DNA from 2 places in the Streptomyces sp. NPDC000878 genome. Region 1 is predicted to be linked to the other one. Evidence: riboswitches for the same ligand, from Rfam matches in the RefSeq annotation. Region 1 holds a riboswitch; the other holds the start of a gene.
What was found. A riboswitch is a leader RNA that binds a small molecule or an ion and turns the genes downstream of it on or off. The one in region 1 is predicted to bind glycine.

Region 1 (8,761 bases):
GGCGAACCGTGGCAGCAGGAAGAAGATGGCGAAGGTCACCGCGGTGACGACCAGCAGCAGGATCACTGCCGCGAACGTCCGACGGAGGATGTACGAGATCACGGGGATCGGCCTGGTGCCCGCGGGCTGCGAAGCCCGCGGGCACCAATGCCTTCACCTGCCTTCCGGGGCTACTTCTTGGTCGTGCCGATGTTGAGGTAGTCGTACTGACCGCTGAAGGCCGCCGTGGACACCAGGTTGGTGAAGTTGGCCGGGCGGTACAGCAGGACCTTGAAGTAGGTCAGCGGGACAAGGGCAGCCTCGTCCATCGTCTTCTTGTCGACCTCGGTGTACATGGCGTCGCGCGCTGCCTTGTCCTCCGTGCCGATCGCCTTCTCCAGCAGCTCGTTGACGTCCTTGTTGTCGAACTGCGAGAGGTTGGTGTTGCCCGAGGCGCCGATGGCGTCACCGTGCAGGATCTGCTGCAGGAAGCCGTAGCCGGACGGCCAGTCGGAACCCCACTGCATCATCATCAGACCGACGTTGTTGTCCGCGTCCCACTTCGGGACACCCGCGTAGTCGGTGAAGTACTTGCCCGACGGGAACTGCTTCATCGTGGCGTTGATGCCGGCGGCCTTCAGCGAGTTGATGATCGCGGTGGCCGCGTCGATCTCCGCCGGACGGTCGCTGCGCGCGGTGATGCTGGTGTTGATCGTGGTCTGGCCGCAGGCCGTCAGGTGCTCCTTGGCCTTGGCCGGGTCGCCCTTGTTGCCGTCGGTGGCGTAGACGTCCGCCTTCTCGTAGCCCGGGATGTCCGGCGGGAGGACGGTCGTGGCGATGTCACCGCGGATCGGGCCGCCCTCGGCGGTCTGCACCGAGACCTTGTCGATCGCGTACTGCACGGCCTTGCGGCACTCGACGTTGTCGAACGGCTTCAGCTTGGTGTTGATCGCCAGGTAGACGAGACGGCCACCGTAGCTGTTGTCGGTGCTGGCCTTCTTGTCGGCGTTGTTGACGACATCCGCCTGGGTCGCGGCCTGGACACCCGTACCACCCAGGTCGATCGCGTTGCCGGCCTGGACGTCCTGGTCGATGGTCTCCGCGTTGACCTTCAGGTTGACCACGATCTTGTCCGGGTACTGCTTGCGCAGCGGGTCGGTCGCGGCGTCCCAGTTCTTGTTGCGGACGAGGACGACCTGCTTGCCCTCGTCGTAGCTCTGGAACTGGTACGAGCCCGAGGACACGATGCTCTTGACGTAGTCGATGCCCTTGTCCTTGGCCTGGGGCACCGGAGCCGTCTGCGGCGTCGCGACCAGGTAGTCGAACTCCTGGAAGGGCCGGTTGAGCTTGAACGCGATCGTGGTGTCGTCCGGCGTCTCGATGGACGCCAGACCCTCGGCGCTCTTGTCCTTGTACGGACCCTTGTACTTGTCGCCGCCCTCCAGGAACTGCTGGAAGTAGTTCGGGCCGAGGGAGAGCACGTCACGCGCGAAGTTGGAGCGCTCGACGGCGTACTTGACGTCCTTCGAGGTGATCGCGGTGCCGTCCTGGTACTTCAGCCCCGAACGGAGCTTGTACGTCCAGGTCTTGCCGCCGTCGCTCGGCACACCGGCGCTCGCGGCGAGGTCCGGGACCAGCTCGTTGCCCTTGTCGCCCGCAGCGGGCTTGAAGGTCATCAGCGGGCGGGCGTACAGCCTGCTGAAGTTGTACATGTACGCGTAGTACGTGTTGCCGGGGTCGAAGGAGTCCGGGACATCGGAGTACTCGTAGGTGACCGTGCCCCCCTTCTGGGTGGAGGCGTTGACGACGTCCTTGGTCGCTGCGTTGGCCCCAGCCGCCTTGGTGCCGTCCGTCGAATCGTCTTCGGCTTTGCTGCAGCCTGCGAGCAGCAGGCTCACAGTTCCGATTGCCGCAACCGCGGCCAGCCCTGACCTTCGCATGATGGTCTGCTTCTCCTCCATTGTTGGAAACTTGCTGAACTCCCGTTGCGGCCGCATCAGCGGCTGCGCGGGTCGAGAGCGTCCCGGAGACCGTCGCCGAGCAGGTTGAACGCCAGGACGGTCACGAAGATGGCAAGGCCGGGCACGATCATGAACTGCGGGTCGACCTGGTAGTAGACGACCGCCTGGTTGAGCATTCCGCCCCAGGAAGCCTGCGGGGGCTGGATGCCGACGCCGAGGAAGCTGAGGGAGGCCTCGAAGAGGATGTTGGTCGGGATGAGCAGCGTCGAGTAGACGATGATCGGGCCGACCAGGTTCGGCAGCAGCTCCCGGAAGAGGATGTACGGCCCCTTGGCGCCCATGCCCCGGGAGGCGTCCACGAACTCGCGCTCACGCAGGGCCAGCGTCTGGCCGCGGACAATGCGTCCCAGGTAGGGCCAGTTGAAGAAGCCGATGACGAAGATCAGCACGCTGATGTGGAGCGGCAGCCCTTCGAGGCCGAACGCGCCGCCCTGGAGCGTGGCGGAGATGGCGATGGCGAAGAGCAGCAGGGGGAAGGCGAGGAAGGTGTCCATCAGCCGGCTGATGATCGTGTCGACCCGGCCGCCGTAGTAGCCGGCGACGACGCCGAGGATCGTGCCGATCACGTTGGACAGGATCGTGGCGCCGAACGCGACGACCAGCGAGACCCAGGAGCCCTCCAGGATGCGGGTGGCGATGTCGCGCCCGAACTTCGGTTCGACACCGAGCGGGTGGTCCCAGCTCATGCCGCCGAAGTCACTCTTGGGGAGGGAGGTGTTGGGGTCGATCAGGTCCTGGTTGAAGGCGTTGGGGTCGAGGCCGAACAGCGCCTGGATGGGCCGCGAGAGGATCGCGATCAGCACCAGCAGGATGACGATCACACCGCCGGCGACCGCCACCTTGTCCCGCTTGAAGCGGGACCAGGCGATCTGCCCCAGGGAACGGCCCTCGATCTGCCCCTTACCGGCACCGGCGAGCACAGCCTCCGGCTGTGCCTCGGCTGCCGCTGCGGTGGTCTCGATCGGTGCGGTCACAGTGACCCGACCCCTCTCGCCGGTGGTGACCGGCCTACGCCTGCCGCGTGTCCGCGGCTTGATTCACTTGCTCGCCGGTGTACCGGCCGATCTTGCTTGTCCTGCTTGACAGTCTGTGCTGATTAGTCGACTTAACCATGCGCTGTCGGCCACTCGGACCGACGCCCCCATCGTCTGACAGGCGAGTCTTCAGCGATTCGGCGATCACGCGGAAGGTCTGTCGGCGAAAGTATGCGCAACCGTGATGCTGTCCTGGGGATTCCGTTATCCGAACAGCGGGTAACGGCCGCCGGACGCGGGGCAGTTGAGACAGAAAGGGCATATGGATACTATCGCGACGATCCGCCGCGATCTACGCGCGAAGACCGTGGCGCGCGGGTTCGGCCGTCCGCGTGATGATCCGCTCAGTAACGACCGCGGGCGGGCGGATACCCGTACCCCGCGGCCGGAGCCTGGGGCGCCTGGGGCGGGGCGGCGATCGCGTGGGCCTCGCGGTCGTAGAACGGGCGGGCGTTCGCGCGGAGCCACATCACGACCGGATCCTGCTCGTCCGACATCGCGACCGTCGACACCGGCAGCCCGTCGGGGACCGCCCCTATCGACTGCTGCATCATCGCGCGCACCGAGTCCACGGCCGGTGGCGAGGTGTCGTACACATCGAGGCCGATGGCGAGATACGGCGCCCCGAGCGCCGGCTGCACCCAGGCGCGGCGCAGCGAGCGGACCGCCGGGGTGCGGTGGGCGTTCTGCGAGAGGAGGGCGTAGAACTGCGGGATCTCGATGCCGGGTTCGGCGAGGCGCAGAGGCCCTGCGGGCTGGCGTTCCAGGCCCGCCGCGATGCGGCGCAGATCGAGCCAGGGGATGCCGACGCCGCCGCCCGGGGAGTGCGGGTTGAGCCAGAGGCCGTACTGGTCCGGGTAGAGGGTGCGGGCCACGTCGAGGCCGTCGACCACCTCGTACGACCTGTTCCAGCCGCTGACCGACAGCTCCTGGGCGGAGGTCACGCAGGGGGCGTAGCCGTACCCCTCGACCTGCATGTTTCCGTACTGGGCGTCCGGGGAGCCGGCCTGGCCGTGCCAGAGCAGCATCCAGATCTGGCCGGAGGACGGGGTCGCGAGGGCGCGCAGGAGTGCCTCGTAGGCGTCGTAGCGCCCGGGCGTGACTTGGCGCAGCATGTGCTCGACCTGACCGGCCGCGGCCGTGCCCGACGCGCTCACCATTACCGCCCCTTCGTTTACCCCTACCGAGTTGTGCGTTTCTTAGCTTAATCGGCGCCGCTGACAGACACGGTCTGTGGAAGGCGCCCAAGAACTCGTGACTTGCTGATTTTCGGCGGCTGCGGACCATCGTGGCTGGTCGCGCAGTTCCCCGCGCCCCTAGGGGGTTGCCCCTGGGGCAAGTTCATCAGTAACCGTGCTGATAGAAGGGGCGGACTCGCTCCCTCAGCCAGTCGGTCACCGGGTCCTGGGCCGCGTCCAGGAAGAGGAGGTTCACCGGCCAGGGGGAGCCCACTTGGCCCAGGGCTCTTCCTACCGCGTCCATGGGGATGGTGCGGGCCACCGGGTCCCAGGGGGAGAGTTCGACGCCGATGAACATGACGGGGGCGGACGTCTCGATGGTCGCGAGGCAGCGGCGGGCCGTGCGGACGACGCCCGTGCCGGCGAACTCCGCTGCCGTGGCGGTGAGGAAGTCGACCGGGTCCTCCTGCCAGTCGGGCTCGTAGAGGCGGACCCGTCCGCCGCCGGCGGCGCCGTCGAGGACGGTGCGGCCGGAGCGGCAGAGTTCGGCGACGGCCGGCGGGGGCAGCGGGACGCCGACCACGCCGTCCGGGTTCATGGCGATGCCGACCTGGGGCGGGAGGCCCCGGGCGAACTCGACGGCGGGGGCCACGGTGTACGCCATGTGGCCGCCGACGACCTGCCGGAACTGTTCCTCCGAGCTGAAGACCGGTACGTACGCCTGGCCTCCGATGTCCATCGTGGGCAGGTCGAGGGGGCCGGAGTGGGGGCCGCCGCCGGACGGGAGGGGGACCCAGACGAAGCTGCGGCCGAGGACCTCGACGATCCGGGCGCCCGCGCCGGGGACGCCGAGGGACGCCGAGAGCACCTCCTCCAGCTCGTTGCCGGGCCACCCGCCGTGCGAGTGGGGGTGCGCCTGTGCGGGGAAACCCCCGGGAAAGTCCGGGGGGAAGTCCGCCGGGATGTCCATCTGCTGCCTACCGCCTGCTGTGAACCGCTGCCTTGAGTCCCTTAATGGGCAAAACCCTAACCGGCCCCGGCGACGACGTCGGTCAGTCCGCGAAGTCGATCCTGCGCAGGGTGTCCGCCGCGTCCCGGTCGATCAGGACCGCCGAGCCGCAGCCCTCCGGCAGGTTCCCCTTCTCCACCGAGCGCAGCAGCCGCGAGGCGGCCTGGCGGTGGCGCAGGAACGCGTACCGCGAGACGCCCCGGCCGCGCTCGCGCTGGCCCTCCAGGGCCTCGCCGGGGGTGACGTCGAGGAGGAGCAGGTGGAGGGTGCCGCCCCGGCGGCGGGCCTCGCGGGCCAGCCAGCCGCGCACCCAGGCCTGCGTACCGCAGTCGTGCACGACGACCCCGGCGCCGGAGCGCAGGGCGCGGCGCAGTCCGGCGTAGTGGGCGAGGCGGACGAGGGGGCGGTAGACGGCGTAGGGGAGGAAGGCGGGCGTACGGGCGTCCCAGCGGTCGCGGGTGTTCTGGGAGTCGATGCCGGGGCCGCGCACCGCCCGGCGCATCAGCGTGGACTTGCCGCTGCCTGGCAGGCCGGTGACCACGACGAGGTCGCGGGCGCCGAAGGTGAGGCCGTGCGGGCTGTGGCCCGAGCGCTCCCGCAGATCGCGGATCACGGGTGCCGGGCGCGGGGCGCAGGCCTCCCGGGCGGGGGCGGCCGGCTGCGCGGGCAGCGCGTCGGTCAGTGCGAGGGCTGAGGTCGTCGCGTACGCCGTGGTCCTGTTCACCGTGATCGTCCTCCCATGGGGTCGGGAAGTACCGTCCCCGTCGAGTGTAAAGAGAAGGTAATACGCGGTGTCTCTCGTTTGGGTCCGCTTACTGCAACAGGCCTGCTACAGGGCCATATGTGCGCCTGTGGCATGACTGTGCCTCCTCTGTGAAGGGTCCCCCTGCCGTGCCGAAGGAATGCGTGCGATGATGTGCCCGCCAACTGCATACCGGCCGCTTGAATCCGCGCGGGAGAGTTCCGGACACCTACGGGTGGCCGGGCGCCGAAGGAGCAAGTCCCTCCCTTGAATCTCTCAGGCCCCGTACCGCGCGGGCGAGGCACATCTGAAAAGCGGGCTGCCGGTCCTGTGACCAGCGGCTCCACCCACGGTGCAAGCCATGTCCTTCATGGCGAACCTCTCAGGTTCCGATGACAGATGGGGAGGAACGACCTCGCCGTCATGCCCTGGGAGCACAACCGATGAGCAGTAGCCCCGTTCCGCGTACGACCGCGCTCGATGCCCTGCATCGCGCGCTCGGCGCGACGATGACCGACTTCGCCGGCTGGGACATGCCCCTGCGGTACGGCTCCGAGCGCGACGAGCATGTCGCGGTGCGTACCCGGGCCGGTCTCTTCGACCTCTCCCACATGGGCGAGATCACCGTGACGGGGCCGGAGGCCGCCGCGCTCCTCGACTACGCCCTCGTCGGGAACATCGGGTCCGTCGCCGTCGGCCGCGCCCGCTACACCATGATCTGCCGGGCCGACGGCGGCATCCTGGACGACCTGATCGTCTACCGCCTGGCCGAGACCGAATACCTGGTGGTGGCCAACGCCGGCAACGCGCAGATCGTGCTCGATGCTCTGCTGGAGCGGTCCGACAGCTTCGACGCGGTGGTCCGCGACGACCGGGACGCCTACGCGCTGATCGCCGTGCAGGGCCCGGAGTCCCCCGGCATCCTCGCCTCCCTCACCGACGCCGATCTCGACGGCCTGAAGTACTACGCGGGCCTGCCCGGCACGGTCGCCGGTGTCCCCGCCCTCATCGCGCGCACCGGATACACCGGCGAGGACGGCTTCGAGCTGTTCGTGTCGCCGGGCGACGCCGAGAAGGTGTGGCAGGCGCTGACCGACGCGGGTGCGCCCGTCGGGCTCGTCCCCTGCGGTCTGTCCTGCCGGGACACGCTCCGCCTGGAGGCGGGCATGCCGCTGTACGGGCACGAGCTGACGACCTCCCTGACCCCCTTCGACGCCGGGCTCGGCCGGGTCGTCAAGTTCGAGAAGGCGGGCGACTTCGTGGGCCGCGCGGCTCTGCGCGAGGCCGCCGAGCGCGCCTCGTACGAGCCGCCGCGGGTCCTCGTCGGCCTGGTCGCAGAGGGCCGTCGCGTCCCACGCGCGGGGTACGAGGTCGTCGCCGACGGCCGGGTGATCGGCGAGGTCACCTCGGGCGCCCCCTCCCCCACCCTCGGCAAGCCGATCGCGATGGCGTACGTCGACGCCACGCACGCGGCGCCGGGCACAGCGGGCGTGGGCGTGGACATCCGGGGCAGCCACGAGCCGTACGAGGTCGTGGCGCTGCCGTTCTACAAGCGTCAGAAGTAAGCCGGGTTTTTTGTCGCTCCGTCGTCATGAGCAGGCCGTGTCCTGACCGCTCATGGACAGCCCCTGTAGTACCCCATGCATGACCAGTCCCCCGCATACAGGAGAATTCAGGCCATGAGCAACCCCCAGCAGCTGCGCTACAGCAAGGAGCACGAGTGGCTGTCGGGCGCCGAGGACGGCGTCTCGACGGTCGGTATCACCGAGCACGCGGCCAACGCGCTCGGCGATGTCGTGTACGTCCAGCTTCCCGAGGTAGGTGCCACGGTGACCGCGGGCGAGACCTGCGGTGAGCTGGAGTCGACCAAGTCCGTCAGCGACCTGTACTCCCCGGTCTCCGGTGAGGTCACCGAGGTCAACGAGGACGTCTCCAACGACCCGTCGTTGGTGAACTCCGCCCCCTTCGAGGGCGGCTGGCTCTTCAAGGTGCGCGTCGCGGAGGAGCCGGGCGACCTGCTCTCCGCGGACGAGTACACCGCGTTCTCCGGCAGCTGAGCCCCCAGGCGTAAGGACGTAACTGACCCATGTCGCTTCTGAACACTCCCCTGCACGAGCTGGACCCGGACGTCGCCGCCGCCGTCGACGCCGAGCTGCACCGTCAGCAGTCCACCCTGGAGATGATCGCCTCGGAGAACTTCGCTCCGGTCGCGGTCATGGAGGCCCAGGGCTCGGTCCTCACCAACAAGTACGCCGAGGGTTACCCCGGCCGCCGCTACTACGGCGGCTGCGAGCACGTCGACGTCGCCGAGCAGATCGCGATCGACCGGGTCAAGGAGCTGTTCGGCGCCGAGTACGCCAACGTCCAGCCGCACTCGGGCGCCTCCGCCAACCAGGCCGCGCTGTTCGCGCTGGCCCAGCCCGGCGACACCATCCTCGGCCTGGACCTGGCGCACGGCGGCCACCTCACCCACGGGATGCGGCTGAACTTCTCCGGCAAGCAGTTCAATGTGGTCGCCTACCACGTGGACGAGGCCGGTCTTGTCGACATGGCCGAGCTGGAGCAGCTCGCCAAGGAGCACCGCCCGAAGGTGATCATCGCGGGCTGGTCGGCGTACCCGCGTCAGCTGGACTTCGCGGAGTTCCGCCGCATCGCGGACGAGGTGGGCGCGTACCTCTGGGTCGACATGGCGCACTTCGCCGGTCTGGTGGCGGCGGGCCTGCACCCGAACCCGGTGCCGTACGCCGATGTCGTCACCTCGACGACCCACAAGACGCTGGGCGGCCCGCGCGGCGGGA
Region 2 (8,761 bases), on a different contig from region 1:
GTCGTCGAGGACGTCCAGCGGGTCCTCGTCGTCGCAGATGGGCAGCAGCGCCGGGTAGTAGCGCAGGTTCTCCTCGAAGAGGTCGTACGCCGACGAGATCCACCGCTCCCCGAACCAGGTGCGCGGCCGTACACCCTGCGCCTGCAGCTCCGGCGGACGCGTGTCCGTGGACTGCGTGAACAGCGGGGGCCGCGACTCGCGCCACAGCTCACGGCCGAACAGGAAGGGCGAGTTGGCGCCGACCGCGATCTGCGCGGCGGCGATCGCCTGCGCCGCGTTCCACACATCGGCGAACCGCGCCGGAGTGACCTGGAGATGCAGCTGCACGGAGGTGCAGGCGGCCTCCGGAGCGATGGACTTCGAGGTGCACGAGAGGCGCTCCACCCCGTCGATGTCGAGCAGGAAATCCTCACCGCGGGCGGCCACGATCTGGTCGTTGAGCAGGGTGTAGCGGTCGACGTCGGAAAGGTTGGAGGAGACCAGGTCGTCCCGGTCGAGCGTCGGCAGAATGCCGATCATCATGATCCCCGCGTCCACCTCCTTCGCCTTCCGGTGCGCATATGCCAGCGACGTACGGAGTTCCTCGGCAAGCCGGTCGAAAACCCGCCCGTCGAGGCGGTGGGGGGCGATGTTGACTTCCAGATTGAACATGGCGAGCTCTGTTTGGAAATCTCGGCTCGCGATCCTTTCAAGTACTTGCGCATTCATCATTTTCGGCATGCCGTCGGGCCCGACGAGATTCAGCTCGATCTCCAGGCCCAGGAGATTCTTGGGGCGGTCGAACCGCTTCTCGGCCAGCAGCCGCTCCAGCCCCGTCAGGCACTGCCGGAGCTTGGCGCGGTAGCGCTGGCGATCGGACAGGTCGAACTGCCCCGCCACGACCTTCTCCCCCATCGAAGCGTCCTTCCTCGAATGGGCAGGCCGAAGATCCGGCCACTGATGTCCCGGGTCACGTGGGATGATGCCCACCCAGCGGGATTGATAACGTCCCACGCGCGCCCGTGGCCCGCTACGCTGGCCCATATGACCGGAGGCACATTCGTCCGGCATGGCGCGACAGACTTTGTGCGGACAAACGACTCGACAGTTTCGCGCAGTTGCGAACTCGTGAAAAACGCCGACGACAATTGGCCGACCGCCTCAGGCGCGTATACCGAGGTCACCGCGGTGCGACGGGCCGAGAATCGGTGGAAACACCACGCAACGCCGACCGAATAGACCCTTGTTCTTCACGCGGGAAACGGTTAGACGAAACACAGTCAGAACACGTGTCGTATAAACTCCGCGAACAAGGCAGAGAGTCGGCGCCCAGGTCCTGGGTCCTGCCGTCCAGGTGACGTGCGGCAGGCCGCACCCCCGCCAGCGCATCCGGCCCCCGCCTCTTTGACCCCGAGAGACTTCGAGAGCTGACAGCGCCGTCCGCCCCCGCCCTCGCGCCACCCTGCCTGTCGAATGAGAGGCGTCCCACCATGCCGCTGCATGTCCCCCCGGCTCCCGCGCCAGCACTGCGCACCATCCTCACGGCACTCGGTTCCCCCACCGCGGTCCGCGAGGCACGCACCCCGGCCCTGCGCACCGCCCAGGGACCAGCCACCCCCGAACTCCCCCTGCCCGTGCACGTCCTCGACCGGATCACCCCCGCGGGCACCCCCACCACCCGGCTGACCGGGTGGCGCTTCCTGATCCGCTGCGGCGACCGCGCGGTGGCCGCGGCGGAGACCACACTGACCCCCGACGGCTGGGCCTTCTCGCACTTCTTCGAAGGCCCCTACATCGCCTCCACCGAGCGCGCCCTGCGCCAGGCCGAGACGATGAAGCAGCCCTACCAGGCACGCCTGCTGTCCGTCCCCGAGCTGTACATGCTGACGCTCTGGCTGCACGGCGACATCACCGCCGACGCGGCCGAGGGCCACCCCGCCGCGACCGACCTGCTCGTCCCGCTGGCGCCGGCCCCGCCCGGCATCGCCGCCCACCGTCCGCACCGGGTCGCCGAACTGCTCCCGGTCCTGACCCATCGGGTGACTCCGGCCCCGCTGCTGAGTTCTCCCGCCTGAACGCACACGGCACGGCACTCTCCGTATTCCCGCGTACCCCGCCGCCGAATTCCCGGCAGCGGGGTACGTCGCTCTTTCGCGCGCCAATACGCTCGTACGAGCCATTAAGGGTTTGCGGCCCGTCCGGACTAGCCCTTTCCGGCCCCCAAGAACCACCCGAACGGACAGCCCAGTTGGGCTGAACCGTCCGCCCGGGTGATGCGTCTTGAACCTGTGAGAAGCGGTGCGGCTAAATACCTGCGGATTGACGCCCGTAGAGCAACACTGGTTTCGAACCGACTTTCCCAACGGGGGCGGCCATGAACAGTGCTTCGAGCCGCAGGACAGACACCACAGCCATCTCACACTCCACGACAGAGCGAAAGATCCCATCAATGTGCCAGCACCAGCCACCGTGCCCGACAGCTCACTCCACCGACCGGGAGTCCGCCCGCCTGACGGCGCACCACCCGGAACAGGGATGGAGCCTGCTGTGCAACGGCGTTCTCCTCTTCGAGGACACCGGTGAGCTACTGCCCGACGGCCAGATCATCGCCCCGCACCGCCCGGCGGGCGCCGGACCGGTGATGACGGCCGCCTGACGGCCGCGCACGAAGGGCAGCCTCCGGACGCCAGGAGCGCCTGCCCGAACAGCAGAACAGACAAAGAGGGGCCGGCCCGCAGACATCCACTGCGAACCGGCCCCGACGTGTGTCCGAGGTCGACTACTCCTCGTAGGCGTCCAGCGGCGGGCAGGAACAGACCAGGTTCCGGTCACCGAAGGCCTGGTCGATCCGGCGCACCGGCGGCCAGTACTTGTCGGCCGCCGAGACCCCGGCCGGGAAGACCGCCTCCTCGCGCGTGTAGGCGTGCGTCCACTCCCCGCCGAGCGCGGCGGCGGTGTGCGGCGCGTTCCGCAGCGGGTTGTCGTCGGCCGGCCACTCGCCCGCGCCGACCTTCTCGATCTCGCCGCGAATGGCGATCATCGCCGCGCAGAACCGGTCCAGCTCACCCAGGTCCTCGGACTCGGTCGGCTCGATCATCAGCGTCCCGGCCACCGGGAACGACATCGTCGGCGCGTGGAAGCCGTAGTCGATGAGCCGCTTGGCGATGTCGTCGACGCTCACGCCCGTGGCCTTGCTGATCGGCCGCAGATCGATGATGCACTCGTGCGCGACGAGCCCGCCGGGCCCGGTGTAGAGCACCGGGTAGTGCGGCTCCAGCCGCTTGGCGATGTAGTTGGCGCTCAGCACGGCCACCTGCGTGGCCCGCTTGAGCCCCTCGCCGCCCATCAGCCGGACGTACGCCCACGAGATCGGCAGAATGCCCGCCGAACCCCAGGGCGCCGCCGAGATCGGCCCCACACCCGTCTCGGGCCCGGCCGCGGGCTGCAGGGGGTGGTTGGGGAGATACGGCGCAAGGTGCTCCCGAACACCCACCGGCCCGACTCCGGGACCGCCGCCCCCGTGCGGAATGCAGAACGTCTTGTGCAGATTGAGATGCGAGACATCCCCGCCGAAGTGCCCCGGCTTGGCCAGCCCCACCAGCGCGTTGAGGTTGGCCCCGTCGACGTACACCTGCCCGCCGGCCTCGTGCACCTGCGCGCAGATGTCGGCGACATGCTCCTCGAACACCCCGTGCGTGGACGGGTACGTGATCATCAGCACCGACAGCTCGTCGCGGTACTGCTCGATCTTCGCCCGCAGATCCTCGACGTCGATCTCACCGTCCCCGGCGGTCTTCACGACGACGACCTTCATCCCGGCCATGACGGCACTGGCCGCGTTGGTCCCGTGCGCGGACGACGGAATCAGACAGACCGTCCGCTGCTCGTCCCCGTTGGCGCGGTGGTATCCGCGTACGGCGAGCAACCCGGCCAGCTCGCCCTGCGAACCGGCGTTCGGCTGGAGCGACACCTTGTCGTACCCGGTGACCTCGGCGAGCCGCTCCTCCAGCTCACGGATGAGCGTCAGATAACCCTGCGCCTGCTCGGCGGGCGCGAAGGGGTGCAGCTGGCCGAACTCGGGCCAGGTGACCGGCTCCATCTCGGTGGTCGCGTTGAGCTTCATGGTGCAGGAGCCCAGCGGGATCATGCCCCGGTCGAGCGCGTAGTCACGGTCGGCGAGCCGACGCAGGTAGCGCAGCATCGCGGTCTCGGAGCGGTACTGGTGGAAGACGGGGTGCGTGAGCACGTCGTCGGTACGCAGCAGCGCGCCCGGCAGCGTGTCCTCGGCACCCGCGTCGAGCGCCTCGATGTCGCCCTCGACCCCGAACGCGGTCCATACGGCGCCCAGGTGAGCCCGCGTGGTGGTCTCGTCGCAGGAGACCGACAGCAGGTCGGCGTCGACGAGGTGCACATTGACCCCGTGCTCACGCGCCGCTGCGGCGACCTCGCCGGCCTTCCCGGGCACCCGCACGGTCACCGTGTCGAAGTAGGCCCCGTGGACGACCTCGACACCGCCCGCCGTCAGCCCCGCGGCGAGGATCGTGGCGTACCGGTGGGTGCGCCGGGCGATGGTCCGCAGCCCCTCGGGCCCGTGGTGGACGGCGTACATGCCGGCCATCACGGCCAGCAGCACCTGCGCCGTACAGATGTTGCTGGTGGCCTTCTCCCGGCGGATGTGCTGCTCCCGCGTCTGAAGAGCGAGCCGGTACGCCCTGTGCCCGTCCGCGTCCACGGAGACACCCACGAGCCGCCCGGGCAGACTGCGCGCGAACTGCTCACGTACGGCCATGTATCCGGCGTGCGGCCCGCCGAAGCCCATCGGCACGCCGAACCGCTGGGTCGTCCCGACCGCGATGTCCGCGCCGAGCTCACCGGGCGAGGTGAGCAGCGTCAGGGCCAGCAGATCGGCGGCGACGGTGACGACGGCACCGAGCCCGTGCGCCTGCTCGACGACGGGCTTCAGATCCCGTACGGCACCGGAAGCACCCGGGTACTGAAGCAGCACGCCGTTGATCTCACGCCCGGCGATGTCGTCCGGAATACCGGCGCTCAGGTCGGCAACGACGACCTCGACACCGACCGGCTCGGCCCGCGTCTGAATGACCGCGATGGTCTGCGGCAGGGCGTCCGCGTCGACGAGGAAGAGCCCCTTCTTGTTCTTGCCCATGCGCCGCGACAACGCCATCGCCTCGGCGGCGGCGGTGCCCTCGTCGAGCAGCGAGGCACCCGAGGTGGGCAGCCCGGTGAGGTCGGCGACCATGGTCTGGAAGTTCAGCAGCGCTTCGAGGCGCCCCTGCGAGATCTCCGGCTGGTACGGCGTGTACGCGGTGTACCAGGCCGGGTTCTCCATCACGTTCCGCAGGATCACGGGCGGGGTGAAGGTCCCGTAGTACCCGAGCCCGATCATGGACCCCAGCACCTGGTTCCGGTCGGCCAGCGACCGCAGCTCGGCCAGCACCTCGGCCTCGGTACGGGCGCCCGGCAGGTCCAGCGCGTCGGCGTTCCTGATCACATCCGGGACCGCTGCGGCCGTCAGCTCGTCGAGCGAGCCGTATCCGACCTGCGCGAGCATCTTGGCCCGGTCCTCGCGATCAGGCCCGATGTGGCGCCGCTCGAAGGGCGTGCCCTGTTCGAGTACGGCGAGCGAAGTGCGGTGGACGGTCATGACGGAGGCCTCCTGGTCGTCTGCGACCTTCGAGGGGCACCACGGCACGGGTGCCCGAACGGCCTCCCCCTCTGTCATCTCGACCTGAGAGCTTCACCGGGCTGCCAACGCGCTGACGTCCCGGTTTTCACCGTCGGTGAGAGCGGAGACCATGAACTCCGCCCTGCTTTCCAGAGTGACCTCGTCCGTGCGGTACAGGGGCCTGAGAGATTCCGGGGAGGAGTTGCTCCTTCGGCGCCTCCGAGGTTCCGGAGGACTCTCCCGCACAGGGTCAGCAGCCACTGGCCAGCCTATCAGCGGCTCCACGCACACACCTTCGAGTGGCCACCTTCTCCGAAGTGCTCTTTTGTAGTGCTTACGGATGAGTTGCGACCATACGGAGGGCCCGCCGTGCAGACCGACATCGATCCGCGCCACCTGATCGGCCGCAAGGCCTTCGACCGCAACGGCACCAAGATCGGCACGATCGACGAGGTCTACCTCGACGACGCGACGGGCGTGCCGGAGTGGGCAGCCATACGGACAGGGCTGTTCAGCAGGGACGCCTTCGTACCCCTTGAACCCAGCGAACTGATCGACGGCACGCTGCGCGTCCCCTTCGAGCGGGCCCTGATCAAGGACGCCCCCGACTTCGGCGTGGGCCGCCATCTCTCCCCGGAACAGGAACTCCAGCTCTACCACCACTACGGTCTCGACTTGGCGCCCCCTCCTCCGTTCCCGGACCACGACTTCGGCAAGCTGGCGGGCTCGGACGACTCCTGATCGGGCCCGACACCCTCGGGTCTTCGGGGCCCGGTGGAAACCAACGGCAGCGGATCCGCCGGCTCCAGCGCGGGATCGTCGGTACGGAACGTCCGCACCCGCCCCGGCTGCTCCGCCTCCGGCGTCTCGAACCGCACGGTCACCCGCCCCAGCCCGCTCCCCTGCACCCACCCGTGCCCGAAGTCGCCATGCCGTACGTCGTGCCCCGTGGTCCAGTGCCGCTCGGCAGGCGCCTCCTGGTCCTCCACGGCCTCGTGCTCCGCCTCCTCCACCAGCTCAAGGGCCGCCAGCTCCCCGGCGGCCTGGGCGAACAGATCCTCCTGCGTGAAGTCGGCGAGGCCGCTCACCCCGACCCCGAGCAGTCGCACGCCACCTGTCGTGTCCACCGACTCCAGTAGCCGGGCCGCCGCCTCCCGCACCACCCCGGGGTCGTCCGTGGGCCCCCGGAGGGTCTCGGACCGGGTCAGCGTGGAGAAGTCGTACCGCCGCACCTTCAGGACGATGGTCCGCCCGGACAGCCCGGCACCGCGCAGCCGCCGCACACACCGGTCCGCGAGCCGCTGCACTTCCGTCCCCACCCGGACCCGGTCGTGGATGTCCACGTCGTACGTGTCCTCGACCGACACGGACTTGGTCTCCCGCTCGGCCACCACGGGCCGCTCGTCGTGCGCCAGCGCCATCGCGTACAGCCCGTGCCCGTGGGCCTTCCCCAGCAGCCGTACGAGTTCGTCCTCGCCCGCCTCGGCCAGCTCGTCGACCGTACTGATCCCGGCCCGCCGCAGATGGTCGCCCGTCGTCGGCCCGACCCCGGGCAGGATCCGCACCGACATGGGACCGAGCAGCGCCCGCTCGGTCCCGGGCTCGATCAGCACCAGCCCGTCCGGCTTGGCCTGCTCCGAGGCGATCTTCGCGAGCATCTTGGAGGCGGCGAGGCCCACCGACCCGGTGAGTCCCGTGACGGCCCGTATGTCAGTGCGCAGCTTCGCCCCCGCCAGCCGCGCCGACGCCTCGTCCCAGGCCGCTTCCCCGGCCTCCAGATCCACGAACGCCTCGTCCAGGCTGAGCGGCTCCACCAGCGGTGACAGCGCCCGCAGCAGCGCCATGACCTGCTCGCTGATCGACCGGTAGAACCCGAACCTCGGCACGAGATACGCGGCGTTCGGCGCGAGTCGCCGCGCCTGGGCCATTGGCATCGCGGAGTGGACCCCGAACACCCGCGCCTCGTACGAACAGGTCGCGACCACCCCGCGCGGCCCCAGCCCGCCCACGACCACGGCCTTCCCGCGCAGACTCGGCTTGGACGCCTGCTCCGCCGAGGCGAAGAAGGCATCCATGTCGAGATGCAGGATCGTGGGCGCGTTTCTCACATGTCCGATGCTGCCCTACGCCACTGACAATGCCCCGGAACACCGAGGCAGGGGCGGTCAGACCGCCCGGTTGCGCCGCCGCGCCAACTCGTCCGCGGGGTTGTGCCCGACAAGCGTCTCGCCGGTGTCGACGCGCTCCCCATGCAGCTGCGAGAGAGCGCTTTCCACGTCCCGCCACACCACACCGACGGCGATACCGAAGATGCCCTGCCCGCCCTGGAGCAGCGCGTGCACCTCGTCGGGGGAAGTGCACTCGTAGACGGTCGCGCCGTCGCTCATCAGCGTCAGGCGCTCCAGATCCCGGAACTCGCACGCCCTCAGGTGCTGGACCGCCGTACGGATGTTCTGCAACGAGACACCGGTGTCGAGAAAGCGCTTCACGATCTTCAGGACGACAACGTCCCGGAAGCTGTAGAGCCGCTGCGTCCCCGACCCATGAGCGGGCCGCACACTCGGCTCGACCAGCCCGGTGCGCGCCCAGTAGTCCAACTGGCGGTAAGTGATGCCGGCCGCCGCACACGCCGTCGGACCGCGGTAGCCGATCTCCTCGGACGCCATGGATGTCGCCCCTCCGCCGCCTGCTACAGCCGTCGGCCGCGGCGGAACGTGATCGGCCGCGCTGCCGTGATGGGGGTCCCCCCAGCTCGAGCGTAGCCGAGAGCCTGGGGGAGGGTACGGGCCGCTCTCCCCCAGACCGCGTCCGGGGGCACCCCCAGCCGTACCGTCGCCGCTGCTTCTCACGCCGACCTCCGTCCTTGACCTGCCTTCTCGACGGTAGGCAGTCACCAGGGGCGCGTCAACGATCGCCACACTCGGCACGCCGAGTGATAATCACCCTAGGAGTGGTTTCCCGCACCCCACCGCGGGGAAAGGCTAGCCGAATGCGCTCCGCAAGGGCCGCACGACGCTCTCACACGCCGCTGGCAATTGCCATCATCCGTGACGTCGCCGGGCAAAAGGACAGGCTCCACCGACCACCAGGTCCGTG

Region 2: another riboswitch for glycine. It lies ahead of gcvP (aminomethyl-transferring glycine dehydrogenase); the one in region 1 lies ahead of gcvT (glycine cleavage system aminomethyltransferase GcvT).

Annotation. Positions count from the first base shown of each region.
Region 1 covers NZ_JBSFMT010000025.1:60,510-69,270, reverse strand. The annotation lists gene ACWDR4_RS22850 (ABC transporter permease) at 1-102, opposite strand, end outside; gene ACWDR4_RS22845 (ABC transporter substrate-binding protein) at 171-1,919, opposite strand; gene ACWDR4_RS22840 (ABC transporter permease) at 1,976-2,974, opposite strand; gene ACWDR4_RS22835 (enhanced serine sensitivity protein SseB C-terminal domain-containing protein) at 3,379-4,191, opposite strand; gene ACWDR4_RS22830 (enhanced serine sensitivity protein SseB) at 4,379-5,182, opposite strand; gene ACWDR4_RS22825 (AAA family ATPase) at 5,265-5,951, opposite strand; glycine riboswitch at 6,165-6,264, shown strand; glycine riboswitch at 6,265-6,372, shown strand; gene gcvT (glycine cleavage system aminomethyltransferase GcvT) at 6,407-7,528, shown strand; gene gcvH (glycine cleavage system protein GcvH) at 7,643-8,020, shown strand; gene glyA (serine hydroxymethyltransferase) at 8,050-8,761, shown strand, end outside.
Region 2 covers NZ_JBSFMT010000114.1:8,075-16,835, reverse strand. The annotation lists gene ACWDR4_RS47145 (glutamate--cysteine ligase) at 1-894, opposite strand, end outside; gene ACWDR4_RS47140 (hypothetical protein) at 1,470-2,054, shown strand; gene ACWDR4_RS47135 (DUF5999 family protein) at 2,429-2,635, shown strand; gene gcvP (aminomethyl-transferring glycine dehydrogenase) at 2,759-5,644, opposite strand; glycine riboswitch at 5,825-5,918, opposite strand; gene ACWDR4_RS47125 (PRC-barrel domain-containing protein) at 6,035-6,406, shown strand; gene ACWDR4_RS47120 (DNA polymerase IV) at 6,328-7,773, opposite strand; gene ACWDR4_RS47115 (MerR family transcriptional regulator) at 7,831-8,514, opposite strand.